2 linked regions of the Sporocytophaga myxococcoides DSM 11118 genome follow. The protein of the gene in region 2 interacts with the protein of the main gene of each other region in a pairwise test. Links are inferred from orthologs where the notes say so. Each region holds a gene or a part of one and is shown on either strand. Other genes may lie near its edges.

Region 1 (11,844 bases), on a different replicon or contig from region 2:
CAGTTTTATTCATTTTCAGTTTTTTGGCTTTTTCCCAAGGATGTTTTTAGGGGTACTTTTTGGGTATTTATATTATTGGTCGGGAAATATATATGTGTCTATGTTTGTTCACTTTATGAACAATGCATTGACGCTTATTCTTGCAAATATGTATAAGCAAAAAGATATCAGCTTCAATCCGGATTCATCAGAGTCTATACCTTTATATTCTGTTGTGATCTCGGTTATTGCCTTCTCTTTTTTTATCTATTTGTACCAAAGGAATTCGAAAGAGACAGGAATAACAAAATAATTTCAGATTTATACCCTTTTTTTTGCTAAACTTGAATTGAAAACCGCCAGGTTTTTAATAATCATAAATTAAGGGAAATGAAATTAGTTACTAAAATCCGTAACATGGGTAACCTCACCCAGCGGATTATTGCCGGTCTGGCCGGAGCATTTATTATGGTCTCTGCAATTTGTTTTAACGAATGGAGCTATTTCGCTTTGGTGTTTACAATTTGTTTGTTGTCTTTGATCGAATTCTACAATTTGATAGAAGTTGCAGAAATTAAACCCAATAAGATATTCGGAGTGGTTTCCGGAATGATGATTTTTACTCTCTTTTTTTTGATAGAAAAGCAAGTACTCACTTTTGATTGTTATTTTCTTTTGTTTCCATTTCTGTTTCTCCTCTTTTTGATGGAGCTCTTCAGGAAAAACGATAAACCATTTTTTAACATAGCCTTTACATTCTTAGGAAATATCTACATTGCTCTTCCATTTGGCTTGCTCAATGTTTGTGCTTTTTATCTTCAGGAATATAACTTCCATATCATACTCGGTATTCTTCTCATTCTTTGGGCAAATGATATAGGAGGATATGTTGCAGGCATGGCATTAGGGAAAACCAAACTGTTTTTCAGGATTTCTCCTAAAAAGACCTGGGAAGGAAGTATCGGTGGTGGATTATTTGCACTTGCAATCGGATTTACACTGTCACTTTTCTGGAAAGAGCTCGACACCCTTCACTGGCTGATTATGGCTGCTATTATAGTTGTTGTTGGCAGCTATGGAGACCTTGTTGAATCATTGTTAAAAAGAAGCCTTGCTATTAAAGATTCTGCACAAACAATTCCTGGGCACGGAGGTTTTCTGGATCGGTTTGACGGGCTATTGCTTTCGTCACCTTTTATAGCAGCCTTTTTAAAGATTTTTTCATAAACAATAAGGCTTCTTCTCCGTAAACGTTTCGACAAAACAAAGAAAAAGCGGATATGTCATATATAGAACCAGCACCAATTAAGGATAAAGACAACCCTTTAGAATCTATGATGTCCAGATTTGATCTGGCAGCACAGAAGTTAGGACTAGACAATGAAACTTATAATGTTTTGAAAAATCCTGACAAACAGGTAATTGTCTCTTTGCCGATTACTATGGATGATGGCAGGATTAAAGTATTTTCCGGATACAGGGTTATTCATAATACCATACTTGGTCCTTCAAAAGGAGGAATAAGGTATGATATGGGAGTTACTTTGGATGAGGTGAAAGCTCTTGCAGCCTGGATGACATGGAAATGTGCTGTTGTTGATATTCCTTACGGAGGAGCAAAGGGTGGGATTATGTGCAATCCTAGAGCTATGTCAAAAGGTGAAATTGAACGTCTCACCCGGGCTTATACTTTATCAATGATGGATGTTTTTGGACCCGATAAAGATATTCCTGCTCCTGATATGGGTACTAGTCAGCAGGAAATGGCATGGCTTATGGATGAATATTCCAAAGCAAAAGGAATGACGGTAAATGCAGTAGTTACAGGCAAACCGTTGGTTCTTGGAGGGTCATTAGGCCGGGTGGAAGCAACCGGGAGAGGAGTGATGGTTAGTGCCCTGGCCGCTATGCAAAGATTAAAGATGAACCCAAGCCAGACAAGTTGCGCGATCCAGGGATTTGGCAATGTGGGTTCAAATACCGCAAGACTTCTGGAGGAAAGAGGAGTTAAAATTAAAGCACTAAGCGATGTAAGTGGAGCCTTCTGGAGTGATAAAGGGATTGATATTCAGGATGCATTGAAATACAGAGATAAAAATAATGGTATGCTGGAAGGGTATCCTAATGCAGAAAGAATGGATGATCCGGAAGGAATCATTACCTGCCAGGTTGACCTTTTGGTGCCTGCTGCCAAAGAGGATGTAATCAATATTTACAACGCACCTAATATAAAAGCGAGACTTATTGTTGAAGGTGCTAACGGGCCAACGAGCGCCAATGCGGATGACATAATCAATGAAAAGGGGATTATGGTTGTACCAGATATTCTTGCAAATGCCGGCGGAGTTACCGTTTCTTATTTCGAATGGGTGCAAAATCGTCTTGGACTCAGATGGCCATTGGAAAGAGTAAACAGAAGGTGTGACAGGATTATGAAAGAAGCATTTGAAAAAGTTTACAGCACTTCGCTAGAGTTTAATGTGCCGATGAGAATTGCCGCCTACATTGTTGCCATAGATAAAGTAGCAAAAACATACAAATTCAGAGGAGGATTTTAATCTTTTATTATATTTGCTGCTTCATTTAATTTAAAATATGGTAATTCATAAAGAAGGATATAAAATCCTTACGTATCTTTTTGTTGTTCTTTTGATTGTTAACCTAGCAGTATATTATTTATTGCCAGAAAGCGTGACTATCCGCTGGACAGTTTGGGGAATATCTGCATTTATTTATATAATGATCCTGCAGTTTTTCAGAAGCCCCCGCAGATTAATTATGACAAATGACAATCACGTAATAGCTCCAGCAGATGGAAAAGTGGTTGTGATAGAAGAGGTTGAAGAACCTGAGTTTTTTAATGAGAAAAGAAAACAGGTATCAATTTTTATGTCACCTGTTAACGTGCATATTAATAGAAATCCCATTTCTGGAATGGTAACTTATTTTAAATACCATCCAGGTAAATATCTTGTTGCATGGCATCCTAAGTCCAGTACAGAAAATGAAAGGACGACAATTGTTGTAACTGCTAAAAACGGAACAAGCATATTGCTAAGACAAATTGCAGGAGCTCTGGCTAAAAGAATTGTATGGTATCTGCAGGCCGGGGAGGAAGTAAAACAAGGAGAGGAATTGGGCTTTATAAAGTTCGGATCAAGAGTAGATGTTTTTCTTCCATTGGATGCTAAAGTTAATGTAACCATAGGCGAAAAAGTGAAAGGTGGATCGACCGTAATTGCCGAGTTTAAGTAGTTTAAAAGCTTAAGAAAATTTTTTTATTAAAATTCTTGGAGCAACAAACTATTCATATTTAACTTCGTTATTAGAATCTAAAATTTTAAAAAGGAATTAATTTGAGCTTATGAAAAACAATAATCTTGACGACCTAAGCGACGATGAGCTTTATGCAAGTTTTGAAGCTTACAAAGCATTACTGGATGCCGGACTTTCAAAGGATCAAGCCCTTTCCAGAACAGGTCTGACAGCACAGATTGTTAAAGACTTGGAGGATGAAGAGAAGACATTGGAAGAGGAAGATGAGTATGATTTCAAAGATGAGTGGGAAGATAGTACCGATAGTGATGATGCTGACTTTGATGACGACTCTAATTGGAAAGAAGAGAATTTTGATGAAGAAGGAAGCTGGGACGACGAAGACGCTGGTAGCAGCGGGGGCGGATGGGACGATAGATATTAATAGGAAAATATTTTTATAAGAATAAAAGCCCCGACCTTCGGGGCTTTTATATTTATTGACTTTTTATTTCCTTTACATTTCTCTAAACAAAGGAAGTTAAAATGAATAGCAATACAATCCTTGCAGAATTAAAGAGTGCAGCAGAAGTTTTGAATAATTTTATAAATTCAGAGCAAAATATACAAGCTATAGAATCTGCTGCGGAGTTAATGATAAACTCGCTGAAGAATGGCGGTAAAATCATCAGCTGTGGTAATGGTGGTTCTTCCTGCGATGCTATGCATTTTGCAGAAGAGCTTACTGGCAGATACAGAGAAAACAGAGAGCCTATTGCTGCAATATCTATTTCTGATCCCAGTCATATTACATGTACTGCAAATGACTATGGCTATGCATTTGTTTTTTCAAGATATGTCGGCGCATTAGGGCGGTCGGGAGATGTACTGCTTGCAATTAGTACCAGTGGCAATTCAGAAAATGTTTTAAAAGCTGCAGAAGAAGCAAAAGTTAAAGGAATGAAGGTGGTTGGGCTGACTGGCAAAAATGGAGGGAAGCTTGCCGGTCTTGCGGATATTGTTGTTAATGTAAGTCATCAGGGATATGCAGACAGAATTCAGGAAGTTCACATTAAAATTATTCATATATTAATATTACTAATCGAAAAAGGGCTGGCTAAGTAAGCCCTTTTTAATTCTTTCAACTTTCAACTTGCTAAGCTATGGTTGCCAAAACTTTTGGAAGCGCCGTTTATGGCGTGAACGCCTATACTGTTACTATTGAAGTAAATATAGGTCAAGGTACTAAATTTTTTATCGTCGGTCTTCCTGACAGTGCTGTCAAGGAAAGTGAGCATCGAGTGGAATCAGCAATTAAGAATCTTGGTTATGCAATGCCTCGGCAAAAGGTGGTTGTAAATCTTGCTCCTGCTGATATCAAAAAAGAAGGGTCTGCTTATGATCTGCCAATTGCTTTGGGGACACTATTAGCATCTGACCAGATTATCGCTGAGGATTTCGACCAATATGTGATTATGGGTGAGCTGTCTTTAGATGGGAAACTGAGACCCATTAAAGGAGTGCTTCCAATTGCAATTGAAGCAAGAAAACAGGGGTTCAAAGGATTTTTACTTCCTAAGGAAAATGAAACAGAGGCAGCAATAGTTAATAATCTTGACATATACGGCATTTCGGATCTTCAAGAAGCCATTGACTTTTTTGAAGGAAAGGTTCAGTTAAGACCATTAAGAGTTGATACGAGATCAATTTTCTTTAATCAGATTAACAACTATGATGCTGATTTTGCTCATGTACAGGGACAGGAAAACATTAAAAGAGCGCTGGAAATAGCTGCTGCAGGAGGTCATAATGTAATTATGATTGGCCCTCCGGGGGCGGGAAAGACGATGCTTGCTAAAAGGCTTCCCACTATTTTGCCACCTCTTACTTTAAATGAAGCGCTTGAAACAACTAAGATACACTCAGTTGCCGGTAAATTGAAAGGTGCAGGAGCATTGATATCTACTCGTCCATTTAGATCCCCCCATCATACGGTTAGTGATGTGGCTCTGGTAGGAGGAGGTGGTCATCCTCAGCCAGGTGAAATTTCCCTTGCTCACAATGGAGTTCTTTTCTTAGATGAATTGCCTGAATTTAAAAGGACTGTACTTGAGGTAATGCGACAACCACTTGAAGAGAGAAAGGTGTGCATTTCCAGAGCAAAGATTTCAGTGGAGTTTCCTTCTAATTTTATGCTGATTGCAAGTATGAATCCATGTCCCTGTGGGTATTACAACCATCCTGAAAAAGAATGTGTCTGTGGACCTGGCGTTGTGCAGAAATATCTCAATAAAGTAAGTGGCCCCTTGCTGGACCGGATAGATCTTCATGTAGAAGTGACTCCTGTTGGATTTGATGAAATGTCTTCAATCCGGAAAACAGAAAGCAGTGGAGAAATTCGAGAGCGCGTTATCAAAGCGAGAGAAATTCAGCAAAAAAGATTTGAAGAATTGCCTACTGGTGAAAATCCAATACATTCCAACTCAATGATGCCTTCTCAAATGGTCAAAGAAATCTGTATTATTTCAGAACCAGGAAAAAATCTGCTAAAGAATGCCATGGAGAAATTAGGACTCTCTGCCAGGGCTTATGATAGGATTCTTAGAGTTTCAAGGACTATTGCGGATCTTGCTGAAAGCGAAGAAATTAAAGTTGAGCATCTGGCCGAGGCTATTCAATATAGAAGTCTGGACAGAGACGGATGGGCTGGTTAAACTTTTTATTTCGTTTCAGGAACTTTATTTATTCTTATTAAATTATCTTTTTAGGAGAAATACCAAATGTTTCTCCTTTAATTACAATAATTTCCATAATATCTGGCATGGTTTTTATCCTAAAATTAAGTAACTTTACATCTAATATTCAGCAATATGAAGAAACATATACAAAAATTGTTTTTTATAGTCTTTATGGTAATCTGGGGCCTGGCGGTTTCAGTAGCCCAGACGCACCAAGTTGCTGTTGTTAGTTTCCGTTTTGATCCGGAAGTGTTGAATGTAGGTCCAAATGATACTATAGAATTTGTCTGGCCAGGAAATGGAAATTCTTCAAGTTTTCATCCTGTAAAAGCAAATGATAATTCATTCGCTTCTACTCCTGGATTAACATCATTTAAAGTATTAGCTAAAAACCTGTCTCCCGGAAGTAATAATCCATATTTCTGCACAGCTCACAACTCAATGCAGGGAACTATAAATGTTTCTTTAGCAGCTAGTCTTGCAGATCTTAAAGAATCTAAATATGAGTTTCAGGTTACTCCCAATCCGTTTGAAGATGAATTAAATCTGACTATTTTCCCTGGAAATAAAAATGTCAAATTTATTAAGATTTTTGATATCATAGGAAAAGAGGTTGCCTCCATAGATTTAAGCAGCAAGGTTGGTCCTTCAGCATATAAAGTAGACTTTTCCAATCTAAGACCAGGACTTTATTTCTGTAATGTGTATTCAGATAAGGGTATTATCGAAACTAGAAAGATTTTGAGGAACAGGTCTTAAATCTTCAATTTGTTTCTGAAAATATTAAAAAAGAGATTCCAAAGGGATCTCTTTTTTGTTTTATACCACAGAAAAGGACAGTATAGCATATATTTTTTTCGTTGTATTTTTGAACGTTCAATAAAGGAAGGGTAATTAATAGTCAATTGATAGAATTTTGCTAATTTCGCCTTCCATAAATTTTTAATTGGTAAAGATGTATAATTCAAATTACTCAAAACTAAATAACCTCTTGGGTTGGTTGGTTTTCATTTTTGCAACGGCTGTTTATGTGCTCACCATTGAGCCTACTGCAAGCTTTTGGGACTGTGGTGAGTTTATCGCTTGCTCCTACAAATTACAAGTTCCTCACCCTCCGGGAGCCCCATTCTTTTTATTAATAGGAAGAATATTTTCTTTACTGGCTTCTGATGTTACCCAAGTGGCATTCTGGATCAATATGGTATCAGCTTTATCCAGTAGTTTCTCCGTATTATTCCTCTTTTGGACCATTACACTCATTGCAAGGAAATTTGCAAAGGATTATGCCAATCCGACCCTTGGTGAGAAAATTGCAATATTTGGTAGCGGTGTAGTAGGTAGCCTTGCATTTACATTCTCAGATTCATTCTGGTTTTCTGCTGTTGAGGCGGAGGTATATGCGATGTCTCAATTCTTTACAGCATTTGTATTTTGGGCAATTTTAAAATGGGAAACCAAAGCTGAAGAAATCGGAGCTGACAAATGGTTGCTTCTTATAGCTTATACCATCGGTCTTTCCATTGGAGTTCACTTGTTGAATTTACTTGCAATACCAGCTCTAGCCTTTGTTTACTATTTTAAAAAATACAATATCACAAAAGGTGGTGTAATAGCAACCTTCCTTTTGAGTGGTGTAATCATTGTAGTTGTATTGTCAGGAATTATTCCTGGCTTACCTTCTCTTGCTGGAACCTTTGAAATATTCTTCGTTAATAATCTGGGTCTTCCTTTCAATTCAGGTATTATATTTTTCGGTATCCTTTTCCTAAGTGCTTTACTATTTGGAATAATTTATTCTATTAAAAATCAAAAGTATCTTTTAAATCTTTGTCTTTTAGGATTGACTTTCATTCTTATAGGATATGCATCTTATGGTATTATCCTTGTCAGATCAAACTTTGATCCTCCGATTGACGAAAATGATCCTGAAAACGTAATTAGCTTTGTTTCTTATTTGAAACGTGAGCAATATGGTGACCGACCAATTTTTAAAGGCCCATTGTTTACAGCAGGTTATCCTATTGACGTAGAAAAAGGCGCCCCTCTTTATAGAAAAGACACTGTTACTGGTCAGTATGTTGTTTTTGATTACAAGATGGATTATATCTATGATCCTAAGCATGTAACATTATTTCCTAGGGCTTACAGTACTCAGCCTCACCATGTGGAAGCGTATCAAAGTATGATGAACCTGAGAGAAGGGAAAAAACCATCTTTCTGGCAGGATAAAGGTTATATGTTCAGTTATCAGATTGGTCATATGTATATGCGTTACCTTGGCTGGAACTTTATCGGAAGAGAAAGTGATATTCAGGACAGTGACGTGTTATGGCCATGGGATTATTTCAAAAAGGATCTGCCGGAATACTTGAAAAATAATAAAGCAAGAAACAACTTTTTCTTATTGCCATTTATATTGGGTGTTGTAGGTTTTGTGTATCTGTTTAGCAAAAAAAGAAATGATGGGATAGTAGTTTCTTTGTTGTTTATCTTTACTGGCCTTGCAATAGTTGTATACCTGAATCAGCCACCGGTTGAGCCTAGAGAAAGGGATTATACCTTTGCCGGATCTTTCTATGCATTTGCTATCTGGATTGGATTAGGTGTGTTCTTTATCGCTGACCTGATGGAAAGAATAGTAAAAAGTGAGTCAACACGTTCTGTTATATCCTTTATACTATGTCTCTCTGTACCTGCAATTATGGGACAACAAGGATGGGATGATCATGACAGATCAAATAGATTCTATTCTGTAGATTCAGCGAAGAACCTTTTGAATTCTTGTGCTCCTAATGCGATCTTATTCACTGGCGGCGATAATGATACATTCCCTCTTTGGTATGTTCAGGAAGTAGAAGGTTTCCGTACTGATGTGCGTGTGTGTAATTTGAGTCTTTTAAATACAGATTGGTATATCAAGCAGATGAAGCAGCAAGCTTATGAATCAGCTCCATTGCCAATATCCTTGAACTTTGAAAATTACATACAAGGAAAAAATGATCAGATTTATTTTGTAGAAAAGCCTCAGTTCAAAAATGGAATTAACCTTGCGGGGTATATTCAGCTTGTAAAAACAGATAATCCGGAAATCAGACAGGAAAGCGGAAGAGGAGATTATTATACAACACTTCCCTCAAAAAATCTTTACCTGAACATAGATAAAAATGCAGTACTTGCTACCGGAGCAGTTCCTGATACTCTTAAAGGACAGATTCTGGACAGACTAGCTTGGAATATCGGAACAAATACTTTAGAGAAGAAGGATCTTATTATTCTTGATATGATCGTTACTAATAATTGGAAGAGGCCGATTTATTTCTCTACTACATTGTCTGGATCTAATTTCCTTAATCTTAAAGATTATACTCAGTTAGAAGGTTTGGCTCACAGATTAATGCCAATAAAATATCCAAATGCTTCTCAAGGCTTTGTTTATGATAAGGTGATGTATGATAACATGATGAAGAACTTCTTCTGGAGAGAACTTGATAATCCTAAGGTTTACTATGATGAAAATTATTTCAGAATGACAGTAAACTCAAGATCTCAGTTTTATCGTCTAGCTTCAACTTTGTATAACAATGGTGAAACTGAAAAGGCCAAACAAGTAGCAGAGCATTGCTTCAAAGTAATGCCGGATGATCCTATTACTTATGATATCGCAACACCTCCTTTCATTCAGATTTTCTTTAAAACAGGAAATGAAAAAATGGCAATGGATATAGCGAATAAAATGGGTAACAGGGCTATTGAAAATCTGGAATATTATAAGAGAGTAAAGATGCCATATGGCAGAGACTATGAGTTGAATTTCTATATTCTTGATTCTATCATCAGAGCTTTGAAAGAAGGTGGAAAAGCCAAAGAGGCAGCGAAGTTTGAAGAGGTATTGATGTCATATTCATACCTATTTAACCAATAAAAAAATAATTTAAAATAAATGATATCATCCCGATGCCAGGCTTGTCCTGGCATTGTGATTTAAACGAATACCCAATGGAGAGAAATTCCCCGCAAAATAAATCAGAATTACTTTTCGGTATAAGACCGATTATAGAAGCGATTGAAGCAGGTAAAGAGATTGATAAAATTCTTATTCAGAAAGAACAATCTTCACCTTTAATGAATGAATTGTTGCAGGCTGCTTCTATTCATAAAGTGCCGGTTCAAAGAGTGCCGGTGGAAAAATTGAATCGGATAACAAAGAAGATTCATCAGGGCGCTATTTGCTTCATGTCTTCTATTGTTTATGCTTCTTTGGATAATGTAATTTCTGACTGTTTTCAGTCCGGTGCGGTCCCAATGATTTTGGTGCTGGATAGAATCACTGATGTCAGAAACTTTGGAGCTATCGCAAGAACTGCAGAGTGTATGGGTGTTCACGCTATTGTTATCCCTGCAAAGGGTGCTGCTCAGATTAACAGTGATGCTGTTAAAACCTCTGCAGGAGCATTGAATCACATTCCTGTCTGCAGAGAAGAAAGCCTGATAAAAACAATAAAATATCTTAAAGAAAGTGGTTTGTCTGTAGTCGCTTGCACAGAAAAGGCTCAAAAAACTATTGCCGAAGCAGTTTATAATGACCCAGTTGCAATCATAGTGGGCTCAGAGGAAGATGGTATTTCAGATGAGATCATTAAAAAAGCAGACGAAATTGTAAGGATACCAATGGTAGGAAAGATAGGATCTCTAAATGTATCCGTAGCAGCAGGTATGATATTATATGAAGCTATTCGTCAAAGAGGATAAATAAATTAATTAAAAAAGAAAGCCCCGAAGTTCGGGGCTTTTATATTAGATGAATTTTGAGTCTTTCTTATTCTTGGTGTCTGAAACAAAATCTTTAACTCTTTGCTCATGATCTTTCTTGCAGATCATCAATACATCGTTGAACTCTGCAATGATAAAGTCTTCAAGCCCTTCTACTACTACTAATTTTTCTTTAGGTACTTTGACAATGCAATTTTTAACATCATATAACATGGTGTTTCCTTCAATCACATTGCTGTTCTCGTCTTTATTAGAAAGTTCATAGAGTGATTTCCACGTACCAAGATCACTCCAGCCGAAGTCGCTTAGCATCACGAATACTTCTTCTGCTTTCTCCATGATCCCAATATCTATAGAGACATTTTTGCATTGAGAATAAGCTGTTCCAATAAAGCCTTCTTCATCTTTAGACCAATATTTGCCGCTACCTTCTTCAAAGATTTCAGCCATTTCAGGCAAATGCTTTTGGAAGTTCTTTATAATGGCATTAACATTCCAGATAAAAATTCCTGCATTCCAGACAAAGTCACCGCTTTCCAGAAATTTCTGAGCTAATTCAAGCTGCGGTTTTTCTGTGAAGGTTTTTACTTTTTTTATTCTGTCAGGATTTTCTTCAAGATATTGAATGTATCCATATCCTGTATCAGGTCTGCTTGGTTTAATACCCAAAGTGATAAGTTTATCACTTTTCGCAGCGGCATCCATTGCGATTTTTATGGTAGATTCAAACTCATTTTCTTTAAGAATAACATGGTCTGAAGGTGCAACTACCATAGTTGCATTAGGATTGCTTTGTTTTATTTTATAACATGCGTATGCAACACACGGTGCAGTATTTCTGGCTATAGGCTCGCTCAATATCTGATCATCTTTCATGAATGGCAACTGTTGCTTCACGAGGTCAGCATATATCTTGTTTGTCACAACCAGTATATTCTCTTTTGGAAGAATATTAAAATATCTCTCTGCAGTTTGTTGTAAAAGAGATTTTCCGGTACCTAATACATCGTGAAACTGTTTTGGGAATTTCTCTCTGCTGAAAGGCCAAAATCTGCTTCCGATCCCACCGGCCATTATCACCACATAATAGTCTTTATTCATT
Region 2 (11,872 bases):
ATAAAAATGAATGAAATTATATGAACCATACAGACAATTTAAAATCTTGACAATTTTAAAAACGGAGCCTTCCCTATATTTATTTTAGTAAAATAATTTCGCATAGCTCAAACATTAATACTAAATTTCGATTAAAAGTTACCGGAAAAAGATATCAACCGCAGATGTTTTAATTTTCCTGTTTACTTTTTAGCCATTTGACATATTTATCGATAATTAATTTAACCATTCCATATTAAAAATTATGAAATTAAAACTGACACTATTGGCTTTTTGTGGCCTATTGGTTTTCGCAGGTTGTAAAAAAGACAAGGATGATGCTACTCCTAATAACCCACAACAAGATTCTAAAACTAAAGAACTTATTGTAGGAAAAAACTGGAAACTAACTGCAGCAAAAGCACTTATACCCATTATATCAACTGATACAACAGATATTTACAATTCTACTAATCCTCTAGTTACTCAATTTGTAGACTGCATAAAAGATGATATCATAACTTATAATGCAGATGGCACATATACCTTAGATCCAAAAACAACAGTTTGTAGCCCAGCTCTTCCAACATCAGGAACTTGGGAGCTTTCGGCAGACCAAAAAACTCTGACAACTGATAAAGGCACCGACAATGAAAGAGTTCTGAATCTTATATCAGTATCAAGTACAACTATTAATGCTACTACTACTTATAGCGGCATCACTGCAAGGGGAACCTTCACTGCTCAATAAAAAATTAGGTTAAATAAGAAAAAAGGCAGCTATCTTTAATGGCTGCCTTTTTTAATACTTTTTATAGAATAACCTGCATTGAAGGACTTCAGAAAAAGGATTGCGATACAGGCACTTTTTCTTCACTCTACGCTTTGTGCTTTAGCTTTCAGCTCTATTAATTAGAATTTCTCTTCAAAACCAACACCTGCCTTGTTACATTATTTTCAGTCTGAGTGAAAGTGATATTCAGATAATTTCCGGAAGGATTGTAGTTTCCGTCTTTTGTAGATGCTCCAGCTTGATAATACGGGCCATATACTGCAGATCCAGAAGTTGAAGGAAGTACGGAAAACTTCATAGATTCATTTGAAAATTCGAAAACCTCTGCTTCGAACCTGGATATTATATCTTTTCCCGAAATATCCCTCATTGTAATCAAAAGGGCTCTGTTATTGGTTGATCTTTCTTCAATAATTACAAGTATTGAATCTTTGAGATCTGATAAATTGGGGTTTTCAGAATTATAGATTGTTCTTAATGCCTTTATTTCACCTATAAAGTCTTTTCTTTCATCAACATAGTTGCTGTGCGATGAAGGTGTTGGGTCTTCAGTTTTTCCGCAAGAGACGAATATGCTGGTTAAAAATATTGCTATCAGGATTTTCACAAAAAAAAGTTTTAAAAAATTCAGTTGCATCTTTTAATATATAAACCGTAAAACAATTAAACAATACCTAAAAATTTCCAGCAAAATAGCCGTTCCTTTTTTAGCAAAAAAACACCAAACTTTTCTCTATTATCCTCTTGGCTCGGCAGACCTGCTTATTTCATTATTTCTAAGTTCCCGGTCCAGAAAAAAGTTTAAGGCTGTTCTCAATACAGCTATTGCTGCCAGTTGTCCGATTTCATTCCATGTGGGAGCGACAGCTGTTTTTAGTATATCTGCCCCTAATAGAAACTCTAAAGCCAATGCCAGAGAACGTCCCAAAGACAAACGAATGTCTTCTATTGATATTTTTTTAGGTGCTAACTTTTTAAAATAATTACCTAAAAACATTACAATTGCTCTAACAGAAGCAATACCAATAACCATTGCGGCTGCAATTTCTACCCCTCTTGCCAATGCCGTTGTTATTGATTTTACTATTTCTTCCATAAAAAAGGAACAACCTGATAAAGCATTTGTTTGCCTTTTTATTAAAAAGAAAGAAGGCTGAATATCACTTCAGCCTCCCAGGTAAAAATAAAAAGTTTAAAAAATAAGAGTTAAAAAGATAAAAAACCCTAAGGGAATATTTAGGACAATCAATTAAAAAAATATACTCCCTTTTGGTACAACTTTTAATACTTATATCAATCAGACTTCGAGTTTTGAAAACGTTCCTTAAAAAAGTGGATTCTTCGATGAAAAAATAAAAAATGCCGACAAACAAAAAAAGGGCTTAAAAAAAGCCCTTTTCTGAAATCTATTACCATTAGATTAATTATTCATTGGATAGCCTTTATTTACCCAATCTTCACTCAAACTACTTTTAATATTAAGAATTTTAAAATTTTCGAAGCCAGCGTTTTTGAGGTAATCATATGGTTGCTTCACATTAGGGCAATTTTGCATGGCGCAGCATCCACAATAAATAACTATAAACTGATTTTTATTTAGCTTGCTAACTTTAGCCTGAAGCTGATTCATACCTGAAGTACTGTTTCCAATACCTACATTTACAGAACCTTTAATATGTTGCATAGGCCCCATATTAAAAATTACGGGCTGCTTAGCAGTGGAACTGTTCAGAATCCTTGCCAATTCTGATGGTTCGATCAGATATTCCTCAGTAAATGGATTGTCACTTTTATTTAAAGTAAAAGAAAGAATGCCGACAGAAATCAGCATAATGAAAATCACAGTAAATTTTGAAGTTAGTTTCATATATTCTTATTGAGCTTCTAAAGGTAAAATTAAATCTTATTCGTAAGGTCTGCAAGATATTATAAAACGGATAAAACTCCTTTAAATTTTAATCGGCATTAATCGTTTAAACTACCTCTGTCAATCAATTCATTAAAGTTTTTAATGAAGTAATTGATTATTGGTCAACAAACATCAGGCCAAAAGAGATAAGTCGAATTTGTTTCCAACAATATTCAATTTTTTGAGGTTTTATTTCTAAAGAGTATAAGAAATGAAGAAAATCGTCATTTGCCTCCTGATATTGATAGCATTTGCCTGCAACAAAAATCTGGATCCAACTCAGGTTCCTGATCCTGTTATCAATGCATTTTACAGCGACTTTCCTACTGATGTAAAAGTTAAATGGGAAGAAAAGAAAAACAAACAATATGAAGCTAACTTTGAATACAGAGGACAACTCAGAGAAGTTCTTTATGACTCTTCAGGGGTAGTAGTGAAAGTCGATTCATAACATTAATTACTGAAGGACTTGTCACACTTCAGGTAAAAATCTTTTATCCCTTCAATTATATCTTCTGCAATGATGGATGCGGTTCCGTATTTAGAAGCTGCACTATCTCCGGCATATCCATGTAGATAGACTCCAAGCTTTGCTGAAAATGATGGGGTGTAACCCTGCGCCAGAAGGGATACAATGATTCCAGTCAATACATCTCCGCTTCCGGCAGTTGCCATCCCCGGATTGCCGGTGCTATTAAAACTCACATTCCCATCCGGTGAAGCAACCATGGTGTTGGCTCCCTTTAGCACGACTATGCATTTGTACTTTGCTGAAAACTTTCTTAGCCCATCTAATCTTGAATAATCATCAGGAAAATCTCCTGCAAGCCTTTTAAACTCCCCGGGATGCGGAGTAAGAATGGTATTGTCTGGTAGCGATTTCAAAAGATCCTTGTTTTTACTTAACACATTTAAAGCACCAGCATCAAGAACAAGTTTTAAATTTTTATTCTCAAACAAGAGTCTCAATACATTTGTAGACTCATCTCCCTCATACCATCCAGGTCCAGCCGCCACAGCATTAAAACCTGCTAGGTCAGGAAGCTTTGAGATAAAATTTTCTTCCGGATCAGCACTCAGAATAGCCTCTGGTAAAGCTGACTGCAATATCTGAACACCACATTTTGGTGTATAGAATTTTACTAATCCTGCTCCAGCCCTGTAACAAGCTTTGCCACTTAAAACTGCTGCACCCATCATGCCAAAGCTACCTGCCATAATCAAAGCTTTTCCATAATCACCTTTATGGCTGAATTTCTTTCTTGGTTTTACAAGAGGAAAAATTTCACCTTCGTTTACATAAGAAAAAACAGAGCTTTGATCTTCTATAAAAGTCTTATCCAATCCGATATCTCTGGCAATCCATGAGCCTGTGAATTTTTCATTCTGAGGAAGCAAAAAAGAAAGTTTTGGTAGCTGAAATGTAAAGGTGTAATCAACCTTAACTTTAACAGAATCTTCATTATTTGAGTCACAGAATAGTCCTGAAGCTATATCGATCGCAATTTTAATCGTTGAAGATTCATTAATGGATTTTATAACATCTGCATATAAGCCCCCTACAGGTCTTGATAAACCTGAGCCAAAGATTGCATCGATAACAACTGCTGCTTTAGGAAAGACAGGAATATGTTCTGTTGAACTGATCTTACTAATTGTTATCAGCTTCTCAAGTCTTCTAAAGTTAATTTCAAAGTCAGCACTATATTTGTCGGAAGGAAAAACAAATACCTTAACAGAATATTGAACCTGGGTCAATAATCGGGCAACTGCAAGTCCGTCTCCGCCATTGTTTCCCGGACCACAAAAAATATAAACTTCTCTATCAGGATTAAAGTGTTCTATAAACCAATTTACAAAAGTTGCAGAAGCCCTTTCCATCAGATCAATTGATGAGATTGGCTCATTTTGAATTGTAAAAGCATCTAGTGCTCTGATCTGATCAGCAGAAAGGATTTTCATAAGGGGAAAAAGACCTCATCCTAAATCCTTCTCCTGAAGGAGAAGGACTTTAGTTCAATGCAATATTTTATGTTTCTGGTTCAATTAAAGACAATCAGCAAGGTAATAGGACTTTCAGCTTTGCACTTTAGGCTTTGTCAGCTTTCAACTTAAAACTTATAACTTACTACTTAACTTATCTGTCTACTTCTCCCATTACCACATCTATAGATCCAATGATAGCAATTAAGTCAGCGAGCATTGTATTTCTTGATAATTCATTAATAACAGAAAGGTTTACAAAACATGGAGAACGTCCTTTACATCTATAAGGAACATCAGTATTGCCGGTAGATCTAAAGTAAAAGCCTAGCTCTCCTTTTGGTGTTTCACCTCTTACATAAAAATCCATTGCCTTAGGTCTAATCTTTTTAGGGACCATTGCCTGGGGATCAAATTCCCTTGTTCTCATATGAGTTCCGGTAAGCTGCACGAGACACTGTTCAATAATCTTAATGGACTCATAGCACTCCAGAACTCTGACATAGTTCCTATCCCAGCAATCTCCTACTGTTCCCATATCACCTTTTCCAACAGGAATATCGAAGTCCAGTTCGGGATACACAGAATAACCATCAACCTTCCGCAAATCATATTTTAAACCAGAAGCTCTCAACATTGGCCCTGAACAACCATAGTTGATAGCAAGATCCAAAGGCAACACTCCTATATTGGCTGTACGCTGAATAAAAATTTTATTATTAATTACCAGCGCTTCCAATTCCTTCATTTTCGGCTTAAGATATTTAATGAAGTCTGCACAACGTTCTTCAAAGCCGACCGGGAGATCATAAAACAAACCGCCTACCCAGATATAGTTGTATAGCATTCTGGCTCCGCATACCCATTCCAAAAGACGTTGAATGTGCTCTCTATCGCGCATCAGCCAGAGAAATGGAGTAAATGCTCCGATATCTATACCGTAAGTTCCGATTGCTACAAAATGAGAAGCGAGCCTGTTAAGCTCTGCAACTAGCACTCTGATATATTCTATTCTTTTAGGCAAAGTATTTTCAATACCCAGCATCTTCTCCAATCCCATAACATAAACATGTTCTGAGTTCATAGAAGCGAGGTAATCCATTCGGTCTACAAATGGGATAATCTGATTGTAAGGAAGGTTTTCCGCATGTTTTTCAAAACATCTGTGCAAATAACCCATGTGAGGAATGACCTCTTTGACAAACTCACCATCAGTAATTACCTCAAGCCTCAAAACCCCATGCGTTGATGGGTGCTGAGGGCCGAGGTTGATAATCATCTCCTCGCTTTTAAGGTCTTCAGGTTTCGTGCGGGTTGGCTCAGACTTCTGGAGATTATCTTTATGGTAAATGTATTGAATCCTGTCGGTTGGCATCTTAATAAGCTACTTTTATACCGTGATAATATTCCTGCTCTTTATAATCTTTTCTTAAAGGATATCCTTCCCAGTCTGCAGGAAGAAGAATTCTCCTGAGATCTGGATGCCCCTCAAATACAATTCCGAAAAGATCAAAAGCTTCACGTTCATGCCAGTTGGCTGTTTTATAGATTTCGCAAAGAGATGGGACTTTAGGTAAATCATTCTCATCTCCTCTTGAAGTTTCCACTCTGAGAGTAAAATGGTGGTTGTATGGAATGGAATAGAAATTATATACGACTTCAAGTGTTCCTGTCTTCGGATTATCTATTGCCGTAATGCAGGATAAGTAATCAAAATAAGTTTTTTCATTACTCCACAGTAATCTTGCTACCAGAGGAAGTTTTTCCTTTGCAATAGTTAGTATAGGTTGAAGCCCTGACAAATTTTCAGCAACTACCGTTTCCGCACCAGATTCCTGTATGATCAGTTCTTTAATTTCCTGAAAGGTCATAATTAAATGATTTAAAAGTTCACCTCATCTTAAGTCCTTCTCCTAAAGGAGAAAGACTTCAGTATAGCACTATATTTAAAGCTTTTGATTCAAATCAAATACTTTCAGCTTTTCGCATTGTGCTTTCAGCTTAAAGCTTTTTTCTTCTCAAGCACCTTGTTGATAAGCTTCGGTTCCTTTATGCTTTCTGTTCTTATTTTTTCCTGAAGTTTCATAAAGCCACCGATAAGTGTTTCTGGCCTTGGAGGGCATCCTGGAACATAAACATCAACAGGAACAATTCTGTCTACTCCTTTAACAACATGATATCCATGTTCCCAATATGGTCCGCCGCAGTTGGAGCAAGATCCCATAGAGATTACATATCTGGGTTCAGGCATTTGCTCATATAATCTTCTAATACGGTCGGCCATTTTGAAGGTCACTGTTCCTGCAACGATCATGACATCAGATTGTCTTGGTGAAGGCCTGGGAAATATCCCAAAGCGTTCCAGGTCGTAACCGGAAGCAAACGTAGACATCATCTCAATGGCACAGCATGCAATACCAAATCCCATCGGCCAGATGGAAGATAGCCTGGCCCAGTTGATGACATCATCTGCCTTTGTAAGAATTATGCCACCTTGTCCATATTTATGATCTAATAGTCCCACTTGTTTACCTTTCTAATCTAGTCTTTTCGGAATACTTGGTATTGATATCTTCGTATAATTTCTTCGGAACCGGAGATTTGAATTGCGAAATTTCCTGACTTGGCTTTACCCAGTCCAGATATCCTCTTGCCCAAGCATATGCAAGTCCCAAAGCCAGAATAGCTATAAAAATGAACATTTCTCCAATTGAAAACCAAGCCCAAAGGCCATCAGTTGCTGCAATAAGTTTTTTATTTCCGAAAACTGTCGCCCATGGAAAAAGGAAGACCACCTCTACTTCAAACAGAATAAAGATTAAGGCGATGACATAAAACCTCATGTTAAATTGTCCCCAGGCATTGCCGACAGGGTCCTCGCCACATTCATAGCTGGTTAATTTTTCTTCATTCGGACGGTGAGGCCTTAATATTTTTGAAGTAATCATAACCAGTCCGGCAAATAATATTCCGCTGATTATAAAAAGGAAAACGATTCCAAATTCAGATAGCTGACTATTTTTAACCTGATTCATTTTTTAGAAATTAATTTTAAAATCAGGACTTTACACATGAAATTTCAAGTGAAGACAAACCCTCTTTTTCTGTTCCTGATTATAGGTATATACAAATCTACACCTTAATAAGGTTAGGATTAAATTTTAAGCAAACTAATTTACATTACCCTATTTTTCAATACATTAAAATCGTATTTCAATCCAATCACCCCCAATTTTAATTCCACCTTTTTGAGGTATTATTTCCATTAATCCATAACATTTATTTTAAATTTACTCTAAGATTCAAATTCTCGCTATAAAGAGTATTTCAAGAAAATTTCGAAAAAATATTAACCTATCCTTTGGTTTGCTGTTCTTATTATTGTGCCAACTTGTAAAGAAATTCCGCAAGGAAAACTCTGCGGTAAAAGAAGGCTAAGATGGATGGTAAATTATTTAGGCTTGAAAAAGTAATAAAGCTATAGCTATAAAAAACATAACTATGAATACCAAATTAGGGCGGGCTGTGATCCTTGTGGAAGATTATGATAAAGCCTGGGATTTTTATCAAAAAAACTTTCTGTGCAAAATACTTCACGACAGCGAAACTCCAGACGGACAAAGGTATCTGCATATTGCATTTTCCGATGATGATGATTTTGGAATTTGGTTTATGAAAGCAGATCCTTCAAAGCTGCCAATAGGAAAACAAACAGGAGGAGCACCAACTTTGGTGATATACACTGATGCCATAGAACAATTTTATTCTCATGTAAAGAAAAACGGAGTAAAGATTGCCGAGCCATTGGTTTCAACGCAGGACAGTAAATTTTTTCATTGCCTGGACCTCTATGGGAATAGGCTAACTGTTGTACAAAAGAAATAATTCAACAGGTTATTATCCTTTTAAAAATCTGGCTTGAATTAAATTCTTCATCAAATAGTAACGGATTTGATCGTTGAGTTTTTTTGTGGTCTTGTTTGGCGATGCGGTTGCACTGCTGCCGATCTGCTGCTTTTCCGCAGGGGCTGGGGTTTGTTGAGCGCGGCACATCTGCTGGTGTTCACGAAGTTTTTCATATATGAGTATAGGCCCCTTACCTTCTTTATTTCCCCTTCTCAAACCATTCTTTCAGCTATGCAAGCTCATTGAAACGAGCAGCAATTTCTTCCGATGTGTCCATGTCTGAAAGTGAGTGGAATGGTATTACACTTAGTTTTATTCTTGACAAAAAACTTATTTATTACAATAAAATATTGATTACAAAGGTGTTGTCCGGATAGAAATAACAGGAGGTTTAAAATGGACTTTATAAAGGGTATATTTGGAAATAAATACATCTATCCGGAGCGAAAAAATATTTTATCTTCTCCCCGATCTGATTTATTAACGAATTATGCGACATACTCAAAATAAAAATGTCATTACCCTAATCCTTGGAATGCTGGCTACTGTTTCACCTTTCGCCATCGATTTTTATCTTCCTGCTTTTTCACAGATAGCCGAAGATCTCCAAACAAGTACTGCAAGGATTTCGCTTTCGGTTTCCAGTTATTTTATAGGCATGGCATTGGGGCAGCTGATATATGGTCCCTTGCTGGATCGGTACGGAAGAAAGCCGCCGCTGTTTGCCGGTTTGATCATCTTTGTGATCGCCAGTCTGGGTTGTACCTTTTCTTACCGAGTAGAACAGCTGATTATCCTGCGTTTTATACAGGCGTTGGGAGGGAGCGTAGCAGGAGTTGCTGCTATGGCCATGGTTAAAGATTTCTTTACAGCGTCTCAAGGTCCGAGAATATTTGCAATGCTGATCCTCACCATTGGTTTGTCACCTCTGCTTGCGCCAAGCATAGGAGGTTTTGTTGCTGAATCATTTAATTGGAAGGCAGTCTTTGTTCTGCTTGCCTTCATCGCGGTGTTTGCGATGACAATTGTTTTTCTTTTTTTACCGGAAGGACAGGAACCCGACAGAGAGGTTACGCTGAAGCTGCAGCCAATGGCAAAAACATATGTGTCGATTCTCTCAGATACACAATTTTTTACCTACACGGTTTCCGGTTCCTTTGCTTTTGCTACATTGTTTATTTATGTGGCAGGTTCTCCCATTGTATTTATTGAATTGTTCCACGTAAGTCCGCAGATGTACGGTGCTATCTTTGCACTCTTATCAGTAGGATTTATTGGTGCCAGCCAGCTGAATATTTTGCTGGTTAGAAAATTTCCGAGCAATGCGATCTTTCGTTTCTCACTGATTGTACAGGTGCTTGCCGGCTTTATCTTTCTTATGGTCGCTTTGTATGGCGGGATGAATCTCTATTCAACGATTTTGATGTTGTTTATTTTCCTGAGCTGTGTAGGACTGATCAATCCAAATGCTTCTACGCTGGCACTGGCACCTTTTACAAAGAACATTGGCAGTGCGGCTGCTATGCTGGGTTGTTCGCAGATCGGCATTGCAGCATTAGCTTCCATTGCTGTAGGTTTGTTTAAAGCAGCTAGTATTCTTCCGATGATTGCATCAATGGTGGCAACGTCTTCATTTGCACTGTTTTTGCTATGGAGAGGTGAAAAGAAAATGGCGGGAAAAGTTGTTATGGCAGATGTGAACAGCGGGCCGATAGCTCATTAAAAGCTTCAGACAGAAAGCAACAACAAATTCAATTATACCTTCCGAAAATCAGATTGCTTTATCCGAAAATTGAATTGTGGGTCCGCAATTTAAAAATGCGGCCACCACAATCCGGTATGGGCAACCGCAAATTCAATTATAGCTTCCGAAAATCAGATTGTCGTACCGAAAATTGAATTTGAGATTCCACAAAAATTGAAACTGAAATCCTCTCATTTATATTATTACCTGATCCTAAACCATTTATTTAGCTCCACTATGCCAAACGCTCAGACTTCCTCAGCTGCTATAATAACATAATATATTCTGTCTTAAAAAATTCTTAGGTTTGCATCCGGGAACAGTATTAAACTTTAATCCCCAATATAAAGTAATATTAAAAATAAGGGGTATGTCAATTTCATCACAGGCGGATATAGAGGGTTTGCAAAGAATCAGCGATGCTGTTGCTTTGACATTAAAACAAATGCGTGAATATGCCAAACCTGGCATGAGTACCAAAGAGTTGGATGAATTTGGCGGAGAGATTCTGAGAAACTTCGGTGCGAGATCTGCACCTAAACTAACCTATGGCTTTCCAGGCTGGAGCTGCATCAGCCTGAATGACGAAATTGCTCATGGCATTCCTTCTGAAAAAAGAATTCTTCAAGAAGGAGATCTTATAAACATAGATGTATCAGCTGAACTGGACGGATACTGGTCTGACAATGGAGGCTCCTTTGTTTTGGGAAAAGACATTCATAATCATAATCCATTGGTGGAAGCTTCGAGAAGTATCCTATATAAGGCTATTCATCAGGTTAAAGGCGGTGTTAAAATAGCTGACATTGGTTTATTGATTGAGACAGAAGCTAAAAAAGCAGGATTTAAAGTTATTAAAAACCTGGTTGGACATGGTGTAGGAAGAAGCCTGCATGAAGCTCCAGAAGAGATTCCTTGTTTCAATGATAAAAACAATAAACAGAGATTTAAAAAAGACTCTGTCGTAGCGATAGAAACCTTTATCTCCACTAAAGCGACCTATGCTCACGATAAAGGAGATGGCTGGACATATATTACCAAAGATGGAAGTTATGTTGCACAACATGAACACACTTTGATCATTACTGATGGGAAACCTATCATTCTCACAGAGGCAAACAAAATCTGGGATTAGTTTTTTTTAAGCCTAAAGCACAAAGCGGAAAGCTTAAAGTTAAATGGTGAGCAATGAATTGATTTACAGAAATTGGTAATCTTTCATTATCTTTTCAAAACTTTATGCTTTTGCTTTAAGCTTTATGCCCTTTTCATATGATTTCAACCTTAAATAAATTCCACCTCATACTGCTTTCTTTAAGCATAATAATATTTGCAAATACAAAAGAGGTTCTTGCTTCTCAAGACTGGCAACCTGTTTCAAGCAATTTTCCTGCTACAAACATTACAGGTATATATGCCAGCAAAACTTCATCGGCAATAATAGTAAGCACTTTGAGGGATGGCCTTTTCATAAGTAACAATTCCGGAAAGACCTGGCTAAAGGTTGGAGATATTAAAGACTCATTGTTTTCTCTTTTTGCCAGCAATGATAAGTACC

What was found.
Region 1: the proteins of K350_RS0119240 (region 2) and rlmB interact in binary tests that used the Escherichia coli proteins (3 or more experiments, as listed by UniProt). The link is inferred for Sporocytophaga myxococcoides DSM 11118 from one-to-one orthologs.

What each region holds. Positions count from the first base shown.
Region 1 is NZ_AUFX01000006.1:332,356-344,199, reverse strand. The notes cover bases 8,937-11,844. They hold rlmB (23S rRNA (guanosine(2251)-2'-O)-methyltransferase RlmB), read left to right. Parts: upstream 8,937-9,968; coding sequence 9,969-10,721; downstream 10,722-11,844. Other genes in these bases: K350_RS0109955 (mannose-1-phosphate guanylyltransferase), read right to left, coding at 10,767-11,843; K350_RS0109965 (glycosyltransferase family 117 protein), read left to right, coding at 8,937-9,894. Outside these bases: K350_RS28190 (CPBP family intramembrane glutamic endopeptidase), read left to right, coding at 1-292; K350_RS0110000 (phosphatidate cytidylyltransferase), read left to right, coding at 370-1,206; K350_RS0109995 (Glu/Leu/Phe/Val family dehydrogenase), read left to right, coding at 1,260-2,537; K350_RS0109990 (phosphatidylserine decarboxylase family protein), read left to right, coding at 2,575-3,234; K350_RS28185 (hypothetical protein), read left to right, coding at 3,344-3,679; lpcA (D-sedoheptulose 7-phosphate isomerase), read left to right, coding at 3,781-4,359; K350_RS0109975 (YifB family Mg chelatase-like AAA ATPase), read left to right, coding at 4,398-5,948; K350_RS31000 (T9SS type A sorting domain-containing protein), read left to right, coding at 6,105-6,731; more of K350_RS0109965, read left to right, coding at 6,928-8,936. UniProt on the Escherichia coli protein: Specifically methylates the ribose of guanosine 2251 in 23S rRNA.
Region 2 is NZ_KE384560.1:205,570-217,441, reverse strand. Bases 2,390-5,325 are described here. They hold K350_RS0119240 (bifunctional ADP-dependent NAD(P)H-hydrate dehydratase/NAD(P)H-hydrate epimerase), read right to left. Parts: upstream 4,644-5,325; coding sequence 3,135-4,643; downstream 2,390-3,134. Other genes in these bases: K350_RS0119235 (NADH-quinone oxidoreductase subunit D), read right to left, coding at 4,819-5,325; K350_RS0119245 (hypothetical protein), read left to right, coding at 2,893-3,132; K350_RS29570 (rhodanese-like domain-containing protein), read right to left, coding at 2,390-2,639. In the rest of the region: K350_RS0119265 (DUF5004 domain-containing protein), read left to right, coding at 245-730; K350_RS0119260 (hypothetical protein), read right to left, coding at 888-1,379; K350_RS0119255 (DUF1622 domain-containing protein), read right to left, coding at 1,509-1,868; more of K350_RS29570, read right to left, coding at 2,193-2,389; more of K350_RS0119235, read right to left, coding at 5,326-6,039; K350_RS0119230 (NADH-quinone oxidoreductase subunit C), read right to left, coding at 6,041-6,535; NADH-quinone oxidoreductase subunit NuoB, read right to left, coding at 6,661-7,188; K350_RS0119220 (NADH-quinone oxidoreductase subunit A), read right to left, coding at 7,193-7,699; K350_RS0119215 (VOC family protein), read left to right, coding at 8,166-8,549; K350_RS0119205 (multidrug effflux MFS transporter), read left to right, coding at 9,061-10,293; map (type I methionyl aminopeptidase), read left to right, coding at 10,685-11,449; K350_RS0119195 (T9SS type A sorting domain-containing protein), read left to right, coding at 11,587-11,872. UniProt on the Escherichia coli protein: Bifunctional enzyme that catalyzes the epimerization of the S- and R-forms of NAD(P)HX and the dehydration of the S-form of NAD(P)HX at the expense of ADP, which is converted to AMP.